Linked DNA regions of Desulfurobacterium sp. TC5-1. Each later gene encodes a partner of the first gene's protein in a complex. Links are inferred from orthologs where the notes say so. Each region holds a gene or a part of one and is shown in the gene's direction. Other genes may lie near its edges.

Region 1 (3,191 bases):
GTATGGTTTGAAAACCGCTTTGGTGTAAAGCTTGATCCTGAGACAGAAATAATTCCGTCTGCCGGTTCAAAAGAGGCGATATTCCACTTTCCGCTTGTTTTTATAGAGGAAGAGTCTGAAAAGAAAAGGGTTATATACGGAACGCCTGCGTATCCTGTTTATGAGAGGGGAACTCTCTTTGCCGGCGGCACTCCAACACCGCTGACGCTTAAGTATGAAGACGGTTTTCTGTTAAGGCTTGATAGAGTTGAACCTTCTATTTTAGAAGAGACAAAGATAGTCTGGATAAATTATCCCCATAATCCGACAGGTGCTGTGGCACCGATGAGTTATCTTAAAGATATTTATGAAATATGCAGAGAATACGACATTATTCTATGTTCAGACGAATGTTACACAGAGATATATTTTGAAGATAAGCCGCCGTCAGCCCTTCAGGTTGGAAAAGAAAATGTTGTGGTTTTCCATTCTTTATCAAAGAGAAGCGGAATGACTGGTTATAGGAGTGGTTTTGTAGCCGGCGATGATAAAATCATAAAAGAATACCTCCGTTTTCGCTCGTCTTTCGGCGTTGGTTCACCGGAATTTATTCAAATTGGTGCAAGGGAAGCGTGGAAAGATGAAAAGCACGTTGAAGAGAGAAGGGAAATTTTCAGGAAAAAGAAGGAAATCTTTGAAGAGTTTTTTAAAAATGAAGGGCTTGAATTTTTAGACGTAAAAGCAACTTTTTACTTCTGGGTAAAGGTTCCTGAGGGTGTCTCATCAAAAGATTACGCGCTTCATCTGTTAAAATACGGTATAGTGATTTCACCGGGTGAATTTTTCGGAAACGGCGGTGAAGGATTTTTCAGAATTGCCCTTGTTCCGTCGGTGGAAGAGTGCCGGGAAGCCGTAAAGGTGTGGAAGGAAGCTCATAGAACGATTAAGAGGAGCTGAGATTGAACCTTAGAGCCACCAGGAGAAAACCCATTGCTCAAATTATACTTTCACCTATTCTTGACCTTACGCTTATGCTTGTTATATTTCTTGCCGTCAGTACCGAGTTTATGTCCGGTGGTGAAGTTAAGATTCACGTTCCAAAAGGCGGGGCTCCAATAAGCTATAACAAATATGAGAAAGTAAATAAAATACTGATAGATAAATGGGGAAAAATATTTTACAACGGTAAAACGTACACAAATATAAGCCAGGTTATACCCCTTTTAAAGAAAAATGAGCGGGTTTACATAAGAGCGGATAGAGAGACTCCCTACATGTATGTGTTTCAGGTGATAGACGGCCTAAGGAAAGCAAATTTCACAACAATTTCCCTTGTTGGTGAGAGGACGGAACGTTGATTTTGAGAGTGTATGTACCTTCCGCCAAAGACACTCATCGTTTGGGAAAAATCATAGGAAAAGTTATTCCTGAAGGGACTATTGTCCTGCTTTACGGAGACCTTGGCTGCGGTAAGACCTGCATTACCAAAGGTATCGCTGAGGGTCTTGGAATTTCACCGGAAGAGGTGTCAAGCCCGTCGTTTATCATAATTCAGGAGTACGGTGATAAACTGGTACACGTTGACCTTTACAGGCTTTCGTCTGTTGAAGATTTGGAACCTGTCGGTATTGAAGAGTATCTTTTTGACGGCAGAGTGAAGGTAATTGAATGGCCGGAAATTGCAGAAGAGATACTTGAAGGATGTCCTTTTGAAAAGCTAAAAATAGAGTGTCATCAGGAAAATAGTGGTAGAATTTTTACGATTTCGGGAAATGAAAAGATACTGAAAGAGATAGAAAAACTTTTTGGAGGAGAAAATGTCCAGAATAGTTGACGTGAGGGCAAGGGAAATACTTGATTCAAGAGGAAACCCAACGGTAGAGGTGGAAGTTACACTTGAAACGGGAGTTGTTGGAAGAGCGGCAGTGCCAAGCGGTGCATCAACTGGTGAGAGAGAAGCTCTTGAGTTAAGAGATAAGGATCCAAAAAGATACCTTGGAAAAGGTGTTTTGAAAGCCGTTAACAACGTGAATCAGGAAATAGCACCTGCACTTATAGGTCTTGAATCAACAGATCAGACAAACATAGATAGACTTATGATTGAACTTGATGGAACGGAGAACAAGAGCAGATTCGGTGCAAATGCAATACTTGGCGTTTCAATGGCAGTTTGTAGAGCTTCTGCTCTTGAACTTGACCTGCCACTTTTTAAATACATAGGTGGCGTTAATGCAAAAGAGCTTCCGGTTCCTATGATGAACATCCTCAACGGAGGCGTTCATGCTGATAACAACGTTGACATTCAGGAATTCATGATAATGCCTGTAGGCGGTGAAACATTTGCCGAATCCCTCAGAATGGGTGTTGAGATATACCACACGCTTAAGAAAGTTTTAAGAGAAATGGGACACTCAACAAACGTTGGTGACGAAGGTGGTTTTGCACCGAATCTTTCTTCAAACGAAGAAGCAATTCAGGTGATAATGAAGGCTATAGAAGATGCCGGATACGTGCCCGGTGAAGATGTTATGCTTGCGCTTGATGCTGCATCTTCAGAGTTTTACAAAGGTGACGGCGTTTATGAACTTTCAGGCGAAGGTAAAACTCTTAAAAGGGAAGAGCTTATAGACTTTTACAGAAATCTTGTTGACAAGTATCCGATAATAAGCATTGAAGACGGAATGGCCGAAAACGACTATGAAGGATGGAAACTTCTAACTGCGGCTCTTGGAAATAGAGTTCAGCTTGTAGGTGATGACGTTTTCGTAACAAATACAGAACTGCTGGCACTCGGGATAAAGGACGGTTTCGCCAACTCAATTCTTATAAAGCTTAACCAGATAGGTACCGTAACGGAAACCCTTGACGCTATTGAGATGGCTAAAAGGGCAAACTACACTACAGTTATATCTCACCGTTCAGGAGAAACGGAAGATCCGTTTATAGCTGACCTTGCTGTTGCGGTTAACTCAGGTCAAATAAAAACAGGCGCGCCAGCCAGAAGTGAAAGAAACGCAAAATACAATCAGCTTTTAAGGATTGAAGAAATCCTTAACGGAAACGCTGTTTATAAAGGAATGGACGTGTTTTACAATCTTTAAAATATTGCCGGGCTTTCTGCCCGGCGTTCTAAAAAGTTACCTCCTCAGATATTTTTCCCATCATCCCGGTCAATATTGTCATCCTGAGGACAGAGTCCGAAGGATCTAAGA
Region 2 (3,325 bases), 240 kb from region 1 along the record:
CCACAATCCCTGATGATTTTGTTAAAAAGGTTACATTAGGGATAGTTAAAGATAAAAAGAATACGGAAGAAAAAATAAGGGCAATTTATAATTTTGTTTCGCAAAACATAAGATATGTTGGACTTGAGTTTGGTATTAACGGTTATAAGCCTCATACTGCATCTTCTATTTTGAAAAATAGATACGGTGATTGTAAAGATCACGCTACGCTTCTCATCGCCATGCTCAGGGTTATTGGCGTAAAAGGATATCCCGTTTTGATTCCAACGTCAGATATTGCCAATATGGATATTTCTATGCCTATGCCGACGGCGTTTAATCACGAAATTGCTGCTATTAGATGGCACGGTAAATGGTTGTTTCTTGACACTACCAGTGATAACGTTCCGTTTGGTGAGCTTCCCGTTATGGATCAGGGGAGAAAGGTATTAATAGTAGATCTTGAAAATGGGAAAGCAATTCTTTCGGAAACACCTATTTTTCCGTCATCTTCAAATGTTGAAGGTTTTTCGGGTAACTTTAAAATAGATGAAAATGGTGCTCTACAGGGAAATATGAAATTTTACTATTCAGGTGTTTATGCCCATAGGGAAAGGGCGGTTTTGCTTTCCATGGAAAATCAAAGGCAGATAGAAAGATTTTTAGAAAATAACGCTGTTTCCGTTATTCCCGGATTTGATGTAGATAATTATACTATTTCAGATTACAAAGATATTAACAGGAAGAAGATTTACTATTCTGTTAATGGTAAGGCGTCTATTTTTGCAACGAAAACGAAACATTTGATGCTTTTTCATGTTCCGGCTCCCTGTTATTTAAAACTTATTGGTCTTGTGGCACCTAAAAAGAGGAAATATCCTTACGTTATAGGTTATAAGATGATGAAGCGTTCTTCTGTAAGTATTGCCATTCCGTCAGGCTACACTCTTTTTTTCTTACCTGAGAACTTCAACTATTCTTCTGATATAGGTTCAATATCTGTTTGGTGGAGTAGTAAAGAAAATGGTAAAATAAGGTTTAATATGGAAATGGTACTTAAAAAAGATAAAATTTCACCAGAGGATTATAAAGAATTGAGGAAACTTTTTAATCTCACGGTGAAGACGCTACAGAATCAAGTAATAATTCTCGGGAAGGAAAGTAAAAGATGAAAGTGGTGGGAATAGATACATCGTGTGATGATACGGCTGTTGCTGTTTATGATGCTGAAGAAAACAGAATCCTGTCGAATGTTGTTTCATCTCAGTATGAAGCTCACAGGGTTTACGGTGGCGTTGTTCCTGAAATTGCCGCCAGGGAACATCTTAAAAACATAGACATTATTTTTAACGAAGCTCTTGAGAGAGCAGGAATAGGTGTTGCAGATATAGATCTTGTTGCTGTAACTTATACCCCTGGACTTTTACCCGCTCTACTTGTTGGCTTGACGTTTGGAAAAGGTGTAGCCTTCGCGGAGTATATTCCTTTTAAAGGTGTTCATCACATAGAGGCACACATGTTTTCACCTTTTATAGAGAAAGAGCCTGAATTTCCATTTTTGTCTCTTGTTGTAAGTGGTGGACATACAATGATTTCTCTCGTTCGTTCCCTTGGGAACTATAAACTTTTAGGGAAAACGCTTGATGATGCTATTGGAGAGGCCTTTGACAAGGTTGCAAAGATGCTTGGATTAGGATATCCAGGAGGACCTGTTATAGATAAGATTTTTCAGAATTACAGGGAAAGTTATCTTGTCCTTCCCAGGCCTCAGGCACGGGGCGTTAATATGAGTTTTAGCGGTTTAAAGACGGCTGTAAGGCGGTTGATAGAGGGGGGGTATTCAAAGGAGATGATAGCTGCTTCTTTTCAGAAGACTGCTATAGATTACGTCATTGGAAAGTTGAGAAAGGCGGTTAGAGAGACAGGAATAAGAAGGATATCCGTTTCAGGAGGTGTTTCTGCAAACAGTTATTTAAGAAAAAGGTTAAAAGAGCTTGAATATAGCGAGAGAGTTAAAGTTTTTTTGCCGGAAATGCAGTTTACTTCGGATAACGGTGCGATGATAGCGTATGTTGGATACTTGAGATTTAGGAAAGCAGAAGGTATAGGGGATCCTTTTACGCTTAACGCCTATCCATCTCTTCCAATAACAGGGGTTTGATTTTATGTTTGAGCGGTACATCGTAACACCGGACAGGCCTTTTGATTTAAATGGTATTGATTCAGGTTTTACAGAAGGTTTTAAGAGTAAAAAAGAAGTTGAAGAAGAGTTTCAGAAACTAAAAAAAAGGCTCTGTGAGCTTCAGGATGTTCTCTATGCGGAAGGGAAGCGAAAGATTTTGATTGTTTTGCAGGGCATGGATACCGCTGGTAAGGACGGGACGATAAAGCATGTTTTTAAAGAGGTTCACCTTCAGGGAATAAAGGTCGTAAGCTTTAAGAAACCTACTGAAGAAGAGCTTTCTCACGATTTCCTCTGGCGCGTTCATAAGCACACTCCAGGGAAGGGTGAAATTGTAATATTTAACCGAAGCCACTATGAAGATGTTTTGATTGTGAGGATTCATCACCTTGTTCCTGAAAAGCTTTGGATGAAGCGGTATGAGCATATAAGAAATTTTGAAAAGATGCTGTTTGATGAAGGAACAACGATTTTAAAGTTTTACCTTCACATAAGCAAAGAAGAGCAGAAAAAGAGGTTACTTGAGAGGCTTAATAACCCTAAAAAGAGATGGAAACTTCACGCTGAAGATGTGAAAGAGAGGAGGCACTGGGATGAGTACATTAAGGCTTACAATGATGCCATTTTTGAGACGAGTACTATATACGCGCCGTGGTTTATTATTCCTTCGGACAAAAAGTGGTTTAGGAACTACCTTGTTGCCAGGATAATAGTTAAAAAGCTTGAATCCCTCAACATGAAGTATCCAGAACCAGAAAAGGGTATAAAAAACCTTAAAATAGAATAACTTTAGAGCCCTATTTTTATAAGCAAGGCATTCCCCGATATTTCAATGGATTTGACCTGCTTTCTGTACCTGAGATTAACCCTGTATATGGGTATCTTTCTAAAAGTAGATTGGATAACATCCTTTATAATATTTTTTAGGGCCGGCATTTTATTTGATATTACCATTTTGCCGTTTATTGAAAGTTCTTCTATTGATGGTTCTACCAGATAAATTTTTCCTGTTGCAGGTTCGTACTTTACATTACCAGATATGTAAGCACTACCGGATATAGATAAAAATGGAGGCATTTTTACCTTAACGGTTATGCCGGTATAAATTTTTCCGTTTTCTATGTTTACCATTGGTTCTTCCAGTCTAACAACGAAAGAATCGGT

What was found.
Region 2: the proteins of tsaE (region 1) and tsaD are in contact, whole or in part, in a crystal structure (PDB 6N9A), measured with the Thermotoga maritima proteins. The link is inferred for Desulfurobacterium sp. TC5-1 from one-to-one orthologs. Residues at the interface, in WP_004082108.1 of Thermotoga maritima: Leu37, Gly38, Lys46, Lys57, Val59, Lys60, Ser61, Thr63, Phe64, Thr65, Leu66, Met67, Val69, Pro71, Tyr82, Arg83, Leu84, Asp86, Asp88, Phe89, Asp93, Ile128, Asp130, Glu131, Arg134; in WP_004082750.1 of Thermotoga maritima: Cys10, Asp11, Arg49, His50, Leu82, Gly84, Gly135, Gly136, Glu154, Thr155, Leu156, Asp157, Asp158, Ser159, Glu162, Asp165, Lys166, Arg169, Leu170, Tyr175, Lys213, Thr214, Leu217, Tyr218, Gln221, Arg222, Asn324.

What each region holds. Positions count from the first base shown.
Region 1 is NZ_ATXC01000001.1:261,910-265,100, forward strand. What follows is about bases 209-3,073. They hold tsaE (tRNA (adenosine(37)-N6)-threonylcarbamoyltransferase complex ATPase subunit type 1 TsaE), read left to right. Parts: upstream 209-1,333; coding sequence 1,334-1,813; downstream 1,814-3,073. Other genes in these bases: dapC (succinyldiaminopimelate transaminase), read left to right, coding at 209-936; H153_RS0101375 (biopolymer transporter ExbD), read left to right, coding at 939-1,337; eno (phosphopyruvate hydratase), read left to right, coding at 1,797-3,073. In the rest of the region: more of dapC, read left to right, coding at 1-208; more of eno, read left to right, coding at 3,074-3,080. UniProt on the Escherichia coli protein: Required for the formation of a threonylcarbamoyl group on adenosine at position 37 (t(6)A37) in tRNAs that read codons beginning with adenine.
Region 2 is NZ_ATXC01000001.1:498,272-501,596, forward strand. Bases 145-3,143 are described here. They hold tsaD (tRNA (adenosine(37)-N6)-threonylcarbamoyltransferase complex transferase subunit TsaD), read left to right. Parts: upstream 145-1,147; coding sequence 1,148-2,140; downstream 2,141-3,143. Other genes in these bases: H153_RS0102465 (DUF3857 domain-containing protein), read left to right, coding at 145-1,151; H153_RS09060 (polyphosphate kinase 2 family protein), read left to right, coding at 2,145-2,948; H153_RS0102480 (DUF1439 domain-containing protein), read right to left, coding at 2,951-3,143. In the rest of the region: more of H153_RS0102465, read left to right, coding at 1-144; more of H153_RS0102480, read right to left, coding at 3,144-3,325.